One region of the Pseudomonas sp. G2-4 genome, then DNA from elsewhere that is predicted to be linked to it. Evidence: riboswitches for the same ligand, from Rfam matches in the RefSeq annotation. Region 1 holds a riboswitch; the other holds the start of a gene.

The links. Region 1 has a riboswitch for cobalamin ahead of cobO (cob(I)yrinic acid a,c-diamide adenosyltransferase). Riboswitches for the same ligand answer to the same signal wherever they lie in the genome.
Region 2: linked by a shared signal. The riboswitch ahead of cobW (cobalamin biosynthesis protein CobW) and the one ahead of cobO (cob(I)yrinic acid a,c-diamide adenosyltransferase) in region 1 are both predicted to bind cobalamin.

What each region holds. Positions count from the first base shown of each region.
Region 1 covers NZ_CP125957.1:4,905,242-4,911,139, forward strand. The annotation lists gene QNH97_RS21355 (cobyrinic acid a,c-diamide synthase CobB) at 1-758, opposite strand, end outside; gene cobO (cob(I)yrinic acid a,c-diamide adenosyltransferase) at 755-1,366, opposite strand; cobalamin riboswitch at 1,448-1,657, opposite strand; gene QNH97_RS21365 (hypothetical protein) at 1,815-2,399, shown strand; gene QNH97_RS21370 (PQQ-dependent sugar dehydrogenase) at 2,597-3,907, shown strand; gene QNH97_RS21375 (C40 family peptidase) at 4,091-4,624, opposite strand; gene QNH97_RS21380 (C40 family peptidase) at 4,790-5,416, opposite strand; gene hda (DnaA regulatory inactivator Hda) at 5,631-5,898, opposite strand, start outside.
Region 2 covers NZ_CP125957.1:4,280,493-4,286,390, reverse strand. The annotation lists gene QNH97_RS18550 (cobalamin biosynthesis protein) at 1-298, opposite strand, end outside; gene QNH97_RS18545 (CbtA family protein) at 295-990, opposite strand; gene QNH97_RS18540 (CbtB domain-containing protein) at 1,002-1,190, opposite strand; cobalamin riboswitch at 1,290-1,512, opposite strand; cobalamin riboswitch at 1,866-2,082, shown strand; gene cobW (cobalamin biosynthesis protein CobW) at 2,181-3,245, shown strand; gene cobN (cobaltochelatase subunit CobN) at 3,249-5,898, shown strand, end outside.

The DNA of each region.
Region 1 (5,898 bases):
AACGCTTCGTCCCGGGCCACGGCGATGCGCACGCCGTCGAGCCATGGCTGCGCGGTGATCACCTCGGGCGCGGCGAATTCCACAGCGGGCGGCAGCGCCACTTCACAACTGCCGGCCAAGGCCTCGGCCGCCGCGTCGAGGCGCAGGTCGAGGTCGTTCAACTCGCTGGCCTGGACCAGCCCGAGATGACGACTGGGCAATTCGATGCCGGTTTCCCGGGACAACGCACCGTACCAGCGCAGGCCTTCGGTCAGGCTGCCTTCGAGCAATTGTGCGTGGCGCAAGGTGCCGACGCGGTTGGCCAAGACCCCGGCGAAAGGCAAGTCCGGCTGATAACGCGCCAGGCCCAAGGCCAGGGCGCCGAAGGTCTGGGCCATGGCCGTGCCGTCAATCACCGCCAGCACCGGCACGCCAAAATGCCGCGCCAGATCGGCGCTGGACGGCGTGCCGTCGAACAGCCCCATCACCCCTTCGATCAGGATCAGGTCCGCTTCGGCGGCGGCTTCCCACAACAACCGACGACTTTCCTGCTCGCCGACCATCCACATGTCCAATTGATAGACCAGCGCGCCGCTGGCTCGCTCGAGGATCATCGGGTCCAAAAAGTCCGGGCCGCATTTGAAGACGCGCACCTTGCGTCCCTGATTGCGATGCAAGCGGGCCAGGGCGGCGGTGACGGTGGTCTTGCCCTGTCCCGAGGCCGGGGCAGCGATCAGCACCGCCGGACAGTGGCGGCTTGTCAGGCAAGTGTCACTCACAGTTCGACGCCTTTCTGCGCCTTGATACCGGCCTGGAACGCGTGCTTGATCATGCCCATCTCGGTGACGGTATCGGCCAGTTCGATCATCTCCGGCTTGGCGCCGCGACCGGTCACCACCACGTGTTGCATCGGCGGGCGTGCTTGCAGATCGCTGAGAACCTGATCGAGGTCGAGGTAACCGTGCTTGAGGGCGATGTTGAGTTCATCGAGCACCACCAGGCCAACGGAGGGATCGCTGAGCAATTGGCGCGATACCGCCCAGGCCGCTTCGGCAGCAGCGATGTCGCGCTGGCGATCCTGGGTTTCCCAAGTGAAGCCTTCGCCCATGACGTGAAAGCGCACCTGTTCCGGGAAGCGGCGGAAAAACAACTCCTCACCGGTGCTGTTGCGGCCCTTGATGAATTGCACCACGCCGCATTGCATGCCATGCCCCATGGCCCGTGCCAACATACCGAACGCCGAGCTGCTCTTGCCCTTGCCGTTGCCGGTCAGCACTAGCAGCAAGCCACACTCGTTCGGCGAGTTGGCGATGCGCTCGTCGATCACGGCTTTCTTGCGCAGCATGCGCGCCAGGTGGCGTTCGTCGCGATCAGGGGTGTCGGTCATGGGGAGCTCTCCGTTGGGATTGGATAACGGCGGGCGGGGCACAAAAAAAGACGGCAGCAAGCCTGGCATCGCCCACCGTGATGCCGTTGGATGAATCAGGCCGGTCTCCGGGCTCATGAGCGGCGTGATGCCGGGCTGCGCGCCTTCCCATGTCCATGGACACAGTGGCCTGTAGGCAACCTTGACTCATTTACCGTTGCGGGGGCAGCGCCGGGTTCGTGTGCACTCACCGGCTTCCCTGTTTCACTCTGTCGGCCACGGCCACAGAGCACCTGAAACAAGCGGCGAAGGTTAGAGGGTTGGGGGTGGAGCGTCAATTAAAGCCGCCACGGGCCCAGCGCTGGTTATTGGCCGGATCAATGGAATGACGTCAATCTTGTGTCACGCCACGGGAAGTGATATCAAAGAGACATTACACCCCGATATCACAAGAACAAGAGGGCAAGGTATGCAAGGCATGATCATCAGCAATCCAAAACTGGAGTTCCTGCGCCCGGTACTGGAACGTTGGTTTGACTGTATCGACCGCTACAACGCCGTGCGTGGCGATAACGACACACCTTACTGGTTCGATGAAAAGGCCAACCTTGGCCTGCTGTCAGCGGCCGCCTGGATGGCCGAGATGGTCACGCTGCAGAACGCGCCGACCCGCAAGCAGAATGAAGAAGGCGAACGCAACGTCAGCGCCGATCTGTTTATCGCCAGCACCGAGGAGCGGGCCTTCATCCAGGCCACCCAACGCTGGCCCAAGGTCAACAACCTGAACCTGACCCAACCGCTGTCGGAAGCCACCAGCGATGCCAAGCGCATCAGCTACGCCAGCGACCTGAGGCTCGGCTGCCTGTTCGTCGCACCGCAAAAAGCCCAGCAGAGCACCACGCCCGAAGAGTTGCAGGACATGGTCGACGACCTGCAAAAGGAAAACACCTGCGCCGTGGCCTGGTATTTCCCTTACGCCTACCGCAAGTTGCGCAACGAGGCCGGCTTTTATCACCCGGGTATCGCCGTGCTGTTCAAACAGGCCCACGGCTGACTCATTCAAGAACTGTGGAAGCGAGCTTGCTCGCGATAGCGGTGCACCTGGCAACATCCATCTTGACTGTCACGCCGCCATCGCGAGCAAGCTCGCTCCCACAAGGTTTTGCCTGGCAGACTGGCCTACCCGCAGTTGAACCATCGCGCGTCTACGCTTCTCTATGAATAACTACATGCATTCATAGGGAAGCCAGCATGCTCAAGCCACCCCATCTTTTGATCGTCGCCTTGGCCGCCGGACTTGTCGCTTGTGGCGAGTCGTCCTCGCTGAAAGTGTCCGACGGCACCGGCCCCTCGCCGAAACTGCCCGAACCGAACAAGACCCTGATCCCCACCGTGAACATCGCCGAAGCCGTCGGCTGGCCCGAGGGCGCCAAGCCTACCCCGGCCCCGGGCCTGCAGGTGGGCGCCTTCGCCGAAGGATTGGACCATCCGCGCTGGCTCTACGTGTTGCCCAATGGTGATGTGCTGGTGGCCGAAACCAACGCCCCGCCCAAACCGGACGATTCCAAGGGTATCCGTGGCTGGGTGATGAAAAAGGTCATGGGCCGCGCGGGTGCCGGCGTGCCCAGCCCCAATCGCATCACGCTGTTGCGCGATGCCAATCATGACGGCGTTGCCGAAACCCGTACGGTGTTCCTGGAAAACCTCAACTCGCCGTTCGGCATGACCCTGGTGGGCAATGACCTGTACGTGGCCGACACCGACCGACTGATCCGCTTCCCGTACAACGAGGGCGATACGCAAATCAACGCGCAACCGACCAAGGTCGTCGACTTGCCGGGCGGCACGCTCAATCATCACTGGACCAAAAACGTGATCGCCAGCCGGGACGGCAGCAAGCTGTACGTCACCACCGGCTCGAACAGCAACGTTGCGGAAAACGGCATGGAGGCCGAAGAAGGCCGAGCAGCCATCTGGGAGGTGGACCGTGCCAGCGGTAGTCACCGTATATTCGCCTCGGGCCTGCGCAACCCCAACGGCCTGGCCTGGGAACCCAACAGCGGCGCCCTGTGGACGGCCGTGAACGAGCGGGATGAGATCGGCAGCGACCTGGTGCCGGACTACATTACTTCGGTCAAGGACGGCGCGTTCTATGGCTGGCCCTACAGCTACTACGGGCAGCACGTCGATGTTCGGGTCGAACCGCAGAACCCGGCCCTGGTGGCCAAGGCCATCGCCCCGGACTACGCCGTCGGCCCTCACACCGCTTCGCTGGGCCTGACGTTCGCCGATGGCAGCCGCTTGCCTGCGCCGTTTACCGAAGGGGCTTTCATCGGGCAGCACGGCTCCTGGAACCGCAAGCCCCACAGTGGTTATAAGGTGATTTTTGTGCCGTTCACTGGCGGCAAGCCAGTGGGACAACCGGTGGATGTGCTCACCGGCTTCCTGAACGCCGACGAAAAAGCCCTGGGCCGGCCGGTGGGCGTGGTGATCGATAAACAGGGTGGGTTGTTGGTGGCTGATGATGTGGGGAACAAGATTTGGCGGGTGTCGGGTAAATAACCCACCACCCAAGACTTGTAAAGGAACCCTGTTTGGTCCGGGGACATGGTGAACACCTGTGGCGAGGGAGCTTGCTCCCGCTGGGCTGCGAAGCGGCCCCAAGCTTCTGGCGGTTGCTGCGCAACCGAGCGGGAGCAAGCTCCCTCGCCACAAAAGCTTTCTAGCACTGCAAAAGTTGAAGGGTCAGGGATTACGCGCCAGATGCTCCGGCTGCAGCACCCGCTTGGCACCCAAATAGGCCTTCTGCCAATAAGCCTTGGACAGGCTGTCGAGCTTGACCGTGCCACCCGTGGCCGGCGCATGGACGAAGCGGCCCTCGCCCACGTAGATCCCGGCATGGCTGACCTGGGAGCCGCCGTTGGTGGCGAAGAAAATCAAGTCACCGCTCTGCAAGGCTTCCTTACCGACATCCGGGGCGCGCATGCCGATCATCTCGCGGGTGGAACGCGGCAGGGAAATGCCGGCGGCATCGCGGTAGACATAGCCAATCAGCCCGCTGCAATCGAAACCCGAATCCGGCGTATTACCGCCCCAGCGATACGGCGTGCCCACCAGACCCAGCGCCCGAAAGAGCACATCTTCGGCGGCAGGGGAAAAGGTCTGTGAAGGAGCAAAGACCACCGGAGCCCGCACGGGGGCCGGCGGCGGAGTGCGGCTGGCACAGGCGCTGAGCAGCGCGGCGAGGAATATCAGAGCGAGGCGGGCCGACGTCGACATATGCAGAACAATCCTGATCTGGATGCGGCTTTTCTGCCGTGGGCATGAAAACAAATCCGCCTGCGTAATACGCAGGCGGATTGCCATCAATCAATGATCAAGGATTCTAGCGGCTATGCAGCAAACTTCAAGTAAGACTTTAAGTTTGCCTTACAAACTGTGTGCTTACTTGCGAGCAGTGACCACCGTCGGTGCCATGGCGAGGGCGCGCTTGGCTTCGATGAAGGTCTTGTTCCAGTAGCTGTCGCCCAGGCTGTCGATGCGCACGCCACCGCTGCGGCGGCTGCTGGAATGGATGAACTGGTTGTCACCCAGGTAGATACCGGCGTGACTGACGCGACCACGACGACCGTTGGTGCTGAAGAACAGCAGGTCACCGGGTTCCAGTTCATTGCGCGCAACCAGCGGAGCCTTCACGTTGATCATTTCGCGCGTGGAACGCGGCAGGTTCATGCCGGCCTCCTCGCGGAACAGGTAACCGATGAAACCGCTGCAATCGAAACCGGCTTCAGAGGTACCGCCAAAACGGTAGCGGGTACCGATCAACGACATGCCACGTTCCAGGATACTGTCGGCCAGCACTGGAAGTTGATAAGGCTTGCTGCCGGCGAAAGCTGCCAGCTCTTTGTCGGAGGCCATTTCTTCCTGGAAGGCAACGGAGGAAGACTGGGCGGTAACGGAATTCTGGACCTGTGGTTGCTGCGCTTGCTGGGTCACTGGAGAGTGGGCAGCACAACCGAACAACAGGGTAACGAGTGCGAGAGGCACGAGGGGTGCGAAGCGATTTAGCATGGGCACGACCGTGGCTGAAGTAGTAAAGATGGCGAGACTATGCCTTCTATCAATCTCATTTGCAAATTCAATCGATGCAAATGTGACTTCTCGGTTTCTCGTTTACATCTAAGCGCTCAAGCCCGGTTTCAGCGGGTTACAGCCCTGCAGCCCAGTAAAACCGCGGGCTTCACCGCGTCGAGAAGAGGCTTTAAGCCATCATCTGGCGACAGTTTTACCAGCCCAAAGTTTCTTTCAAGAACGGGATAGTCAGCTTGCGCTGGGCCTGAAGCGAGGCTTGGTCGAGGCGTTCGAGCAATTCGAACAGCGCGCTCATGCTGCGGGTGCCACGGGTGAGGATGAAATGCCCGACTTCATCGGTCAGGTGCAGGCCGCGTCGGGAAGCGCGCAGCTGTAAGGCGCGGAGTTTGTCTTCGTCGGAAAGTGGCCGCATCTGGAAAATCAGCGCCAGGGTGAGACGGGACTTGAGGTCCGCCAGCTTC
Region 2 (5,898 bases), 620 kb from region 1:
TTTCGGCGACGCCGTAGCAGCCCGTGCGCTCGAAGGCGATTTCGGAGCGGTGACTGAGCCGATCCTGATATCCGGCCAACTGCCGGGCACTGAAGCAGGTCAGTGGCAGCATCAATTGCCTGGCCAATTCCAGCAGGCCCGGCTCGTCACGCTTGAGGTCGATACTGGCCAGGGCCTGCACCTGATCAAGCGCAATGCCGTGGGCCAGCAGCGTCTGGTCGAGCAATGCCCGCAACGTGCTGGCCGGGCAACCGCGCTGGCAGCCGAGGCCGACCACCAGCATCGGCCCGTTGTTCATGCGTTGTGGTGGGCTTGGCCGTCACGGCGAAACAGCCAGGCGCTGATCAGGCCCAGGGCCAGCCAGAACGCGACGTTGGTCACTTGCGAGGCAATCTTGAATTGAGTTTCAAGCGCTTCTGGCGCCAGCATCGAATGGACTTCGGGTTGCGGCGCACCGATGACATGGGGCACCAGCAACGTCGCCACGCCCAGCAACTTGAGCAGCCAATGCTTGCCGAAGGCGATCAGGGCAATGCCCACCGCCGTGGACGCGGCGGTGCCGATCCACCACATCTGCCGCTGGGCCAGGTCGGCCGCTGCGGTGCCGGGCAGTTCCGGCGGCAGGCCAAGGGTCGGCGCCAGGACGAACGTGGCATAACCAGCCAGTCCCCAGAGCAGCCCTTGGGATGTGCGAGTCGGCGCGCGCAAGGTGTACAGGCCCGCCAGCATCAGGGCGAAACCCACCGCGACCACCAGGTTACCCCCGGTGGTGGACAGCACACGCTGCCAACCGTCTTCCGGCTCCCAGGCCTCGGCATCATGGGTGTGGGCAACGCCGTCGGCGTGTTCATGGACCTCGGAGGTCGGGGCCTTTTCAAAAGTCTCGGCCTGCAGAATCAGCGGCGATACCCAGAAACTTTGCAGGAGGGTCAGCAGCAGGGCGGCCAGCAATCCGCTGAAACCGGCGGTCTGGGCAATACGCTTGATCATGTCGTCAGGTCTCAATGGCACGGGAATGCGGCGCTATGGCGGGTATCGTGGGCGGCGTTGTGCACCGCTTCAATGTGGGAGAAACCGGCGAAATAGACCAGGCCGGCGCCCAGGATCGAGGCGAAGATCGCGGCGCTCAGGCGTTGGCTCAGGGTGGTGGTGCTACTGGCGGTGCGGGCGGTGCTGCTGATGGTCGACATGGCGCTTCCCTCTGGTCTTGTCAGCGGGTGAATCGAGCGCAATGAAACCCCGGGCGAAGGCCCGCCAGGGTTCGAACAGCGCCCGCCCACCGCGGGTTGTTGATGCATGAGTCATGGGCCGGTCTCCGGGCTCGCGAGGGGCAGGGGCTGAGCCTTGCCTGCAAGCATCACCTTCCCATGTCGTGAGACACAGTGGTTTAGACGCTTCACTCGCTTACCGTTGCGGGGGCAGCACCGGACTGACGTGGCTTTGGAGTAAAGCACACGATTCACCGGTTTCCCGTTTCACCCTGTGAAGGGCACCCGTAACAAGTGGTTTGTGTAGCGGGTTCTGTTAGCCCAACTTCGGCGCCAGAAATCCATATCCTGCGTTGCTGTTCCTCGCCATAGCGGGCTATGACTCGTCACAGCGCCTTGGCTATGGACTTCCGGCATCCGAATTTGAGCTAACAGAACCCGCTACGCAAACCATGCACAGGAGAGCATGGGCGGGGGCGGGGCGTCAATGTACAAGGGCAGACGAGGGCTGTTGTGGCGAGGGAGCTTGCTCCCGCTGGGCAGCGCAGCGGCCCCCGGCTCTTTGCGGTCGCTGCGCAACCGAGCGGGAGCAAGCTCCCTCGCCACAACAGCATCCTGCATCTTGCTTGCGGACATTGACCCGCCCCCACACCCTGCGTAGCCTTGCGCCTTCGAGGTTCTTCGGCCTGCGCCGAAGCTAAGAAGGGAACGCGGTCCAAGCCGCGGCTGCCCCCGCAACTGTGAACGGTGATGTTTCTGCAAGGCCACTGTGCATACCCCTTTATATCCGGGGCGCGCGGGAAGGCGCAGCAATTGCCAGTCGAAAGACTGGCCCACCGTCAGCCAGGAGACCTGCCTCGACACAGATTCTCACTACAACCGGGCGGGGTGATCCGGTGGCGAAATCTTCCGCGCGCGCCTTTGCCAGCGGTTGTCGTCCCGTTTGCCCGCCACCTTGCCAAAGGGCATCCGATGAAAACACTGGCCAAACTCCCCGTCACCATCGTCACCGGTTTCCTCGGTTCGGGTAAAACCACCTTGCTGCGGCACATGCTCGATAACGCCCAGGGCCGGCGTATCGCCGTGATCGTCAACGAATTCGGCGAACTGGGTATCGACGGCGAGATCCTCAAGCAGTGCTCCATCGGTTGCACCGAAGAAGAAGCCAACGGCCGCGTCTACGAACTGGCCAACGGCTGCCTGTGCTGTACGGTGCAGGAAGAGTTCTTCCCAGTGATGCGCGAGCTGGTGGCGCGACGCGGCGACCTCGACCACATCCTCATCGAAACCTCCGGTCTGGCCCTGCCCAAGCCCCTGGTCCAGGCCTTCCAGTGGCCGGAAATCCGCAGCGCCTGCACCGTCGATGCGGTGATCACCGTGGTCGACAGCCCGGCCGTGGCCGCCGGTACCTTCGCGGCCTTCCCGGATCAGGTCGATGCCCAGCGCAAACTCGACCCGAACCTGGACCACGAATCACCGCTGCACGAGCTGTTCGCCGACCAACTGGCCAGCGCCGACCTGGTAATCCTCAACAAAGCCGACCTGATCAGCCCGGAAGACCTGGCGAAAGTCCGTCTGGAAGTGGCCGAAGAGCTACCACCGGCGGTCAAGGTCATTGAAGCCAGCAGCGGTCGCCTGCCACTGGAAGTACTCATCGGCCTGGGCGCCGGCTCCGAAGAACACATCGACGGTCGCCACAGCCATCACGATCACCACCATGACGGCGACGATGACGACCACGATCATGACGCCTTCGACTCCATTTCCATCGAGCTGCCCCAAGCCGACGAAAGCCTGCTGCTGGATGCATTGACGCAACTGGTGGTCCAGCACGGCGTGCTACGGGTCAAGGGTTTCGCAGCGATCCCGAGCAAGCCGATGCGCCTGCTGATCCAGGGCGTCGGCACGCGATTCGACAAACATTTCGACCGCCAATGGGGCGCCGATGAAGCGCGGGTGACCCGCCTGGTGTTGATCGGCCAGGCGCTGGACGCGGCGCTGCTTGAAGCGCAGTTGCGCGCCGCCCTCAGCGCCTAAGCCATGCACCTGCTCAGGACCCAGCCCGGCGGCTTCGTGTCGGATGACAACATTGCCGACCTGGGACAAACCCCCGCCGAGCTGGTGATCCTGTGCAGCGGCGACTCCAGCCTGGCGCTGCTGGCCGAAGCGGCGAAGCAATTGCCGGGCGATTATCCCGAGTTTCGCCTCGCCAACCCGATGCAAGTGCAGAACCACGCCTCGGTGGACCTGTACTTCGAAGACGTGCTGCGTCACGCCAAGGTCATCCTGTTGTCGCTGCACGGCGGCATCGGGTATTGGCGCTATGGCATTGAACGCCTGATGGAACTGGCCGGGCGCGGGGTGAAATTGATCCTGGTGCCGGGGGACGATCGTCCGGACCCGGAACTCAGCGACCTGAGCAACGTGCCCTTCGAAGACCGCGACCGGCTCTGGCAGTTCTTGCGCCAGGGCGGCCTGGGCAATGCCCTGGACCTGTTCCATAACCTCGCCAGCCAATGGTTCGGCCGCGATTATCCGTGGGCCGAACCGCAAGTATTGCCGCGCACGGCGATCTACCATCCCGGAAAAACCAGCGCCAGCCTCGACGATTGGCAAACCGACTGGCAGGCCGCCCAACCGGTGGCGGCGGTGCTGTTCTATCGCTCCCACCTGCAAGCGGCGAACACCGCCTTCATCGACGTGTTCTGCCAGCGCCTGCAAGCGGCGGGGCTCAACCCGTTGCCGATTGCCGTGGCGAGCCTCAAGGAGCCCGCTTGCCTGGCGCTGGTCGAAGACTGGCTGGATGCGGTGGAAGCCGGGGTAATCCTCAATACCACCGGCTTCGCCCAGTCCAGCCCGGAAGCACCGCACCTGCGACCGTTCCGACGCAACATCCCGGTGATCCAGGCGATCTGCGCCCAGGACAACGAACCGGGCTGGCGCGCCAGCGAACAGGGCCTGGGGCCACGGGACCTGGCGATGCACATTGCCTTGCCGGAGCTGGACGGGCGGATCATCAGTCGCCCCATCAGTTTCAAGGACCTGGCCTGGCGCAGCGAGCGCAGCCAGAGCGACGTGGTCTGTTATCGGGCGGTGCCGGAACGCATGGATTTTGTCGCCGAACTGGCGCGGCGCTGGACCACCCTGGCGCGCCTGCCCAACGCCCAGAAGCGTGTAGCACTGATCCTCGCCAACTACCCGACCCGGGACGGGCGCATCGGCAATGGCGTCGGCCTGGACACCCCGGCGGCGGCGCTGAATATCCTGCGAGCCATGCAGGCCGAGGGCTATCCGCTGCCAGCCGAATTGCCCGCGAGCGGCACCGCGTTGATCCAGCAGTTGCTCGGCGGGGTCAGCAACGATCTGGACAGCCTCGACCTGCGTCCGTGTCACCAGAGCCTGGCCCTCGATGCTTACCAGGCCATGTTCGACGCGCTGCCCGAGGCCAATCGCCAAGCGGTGCTGGAGCGCTGGGGCGCGCCCGAGAAAGATCCGATGTTCCGTGACGGTCGCCTGATGGTCGCCGGCCTGCGCCTGGGCCTGACGTTCGTCGGGATCCAGCCGGCCCGGGGTTATCAGGTCGATCCGAGTGCGGTGTACCACGACCCGGACCTGGTGCCGCCCCACGGTTACCTGGCGTTTTATTTCTGGTTGCGCCACACCTACGGCGTCCACGGGGTGATCCACGTCGGCAAGCACGGCAACCTCGAATGGCTGCCGGGCAAGGGTGTCGGGCTGTCGGAGAGTTGCTGGCCGGACGCGCTGCTGGGGCCGCTGCCGAACATCTATCCGTTCATTGTCAACGACCCGGGTGAGGGCGCCCAGGCCAAGCGCCGTACCCAGGCGGTGATCATCGACCATTTGATGCCGCCGCTGACCCGCGCCGAAACCTACGGGCCGTTGCGTAACCTCGAGCTGCTGGCCGACGAATACTACGAGGCGCAATTGCTCGACCCGCGCCGCGCCCGGGAACTGCAACGGGACATCCTCAACCTGGTGCGCGAGACGCACATCGACCGCGAGTTGCAACTCGACGCGGCCCTCGACAGTGACGCCGATGCGGCGATCTGGCTGCCGCGCCTGGACACTTACCTGTGCGACTTGAAGGAGTCGCAGATCCGCGACGGCCTGCACATTTTTGGCGAATCGCCCAGCGGACGGCTGCGCATCGACACCCTGCTGGCGTTGTTGCGCATTCCCCGGGGCGACGGCAAGGGCGCGCAGTCGAGTCTGCTGCGGGCGCTGGCCAAGGCGTTCGGGCTGGGCTTCGATCCGTTGGATTGCGCCCTGGCGGAGCCCTGGGCGGGTGATTGTCCCGAGGCCTTGCGTCGGGTCAGCGATGAGCCTTGGCGCACCGCTGGCGATACGCGTGAACGCCTGGAACTGTTCGCCGCGCAGCTGATCGAGCAGGCACTGGACGGTGTGGTCGAGCAGCTTAATGCGCCGGGCTGGGAGACGGTGGACAGCATTATCGAAAACCTGCGCTCCGTCGTGGCCCCGCGGCTGGACGCCTGCGGTCCGGCGGAAATCCGTGGCTTGCTCGATGCCTTGAACGGGCGCTTCGTGCCGGCCGGCCCCAGCGGTGCGCCGAGTCGCGGGCGTTTGGATGTGTTGCCCACCGGGCGCAATTTCTTCTCGGTGGACGTGCGCAACCTGCCCACCACCACGGCGTGGCGCATCGGTTTCCAAT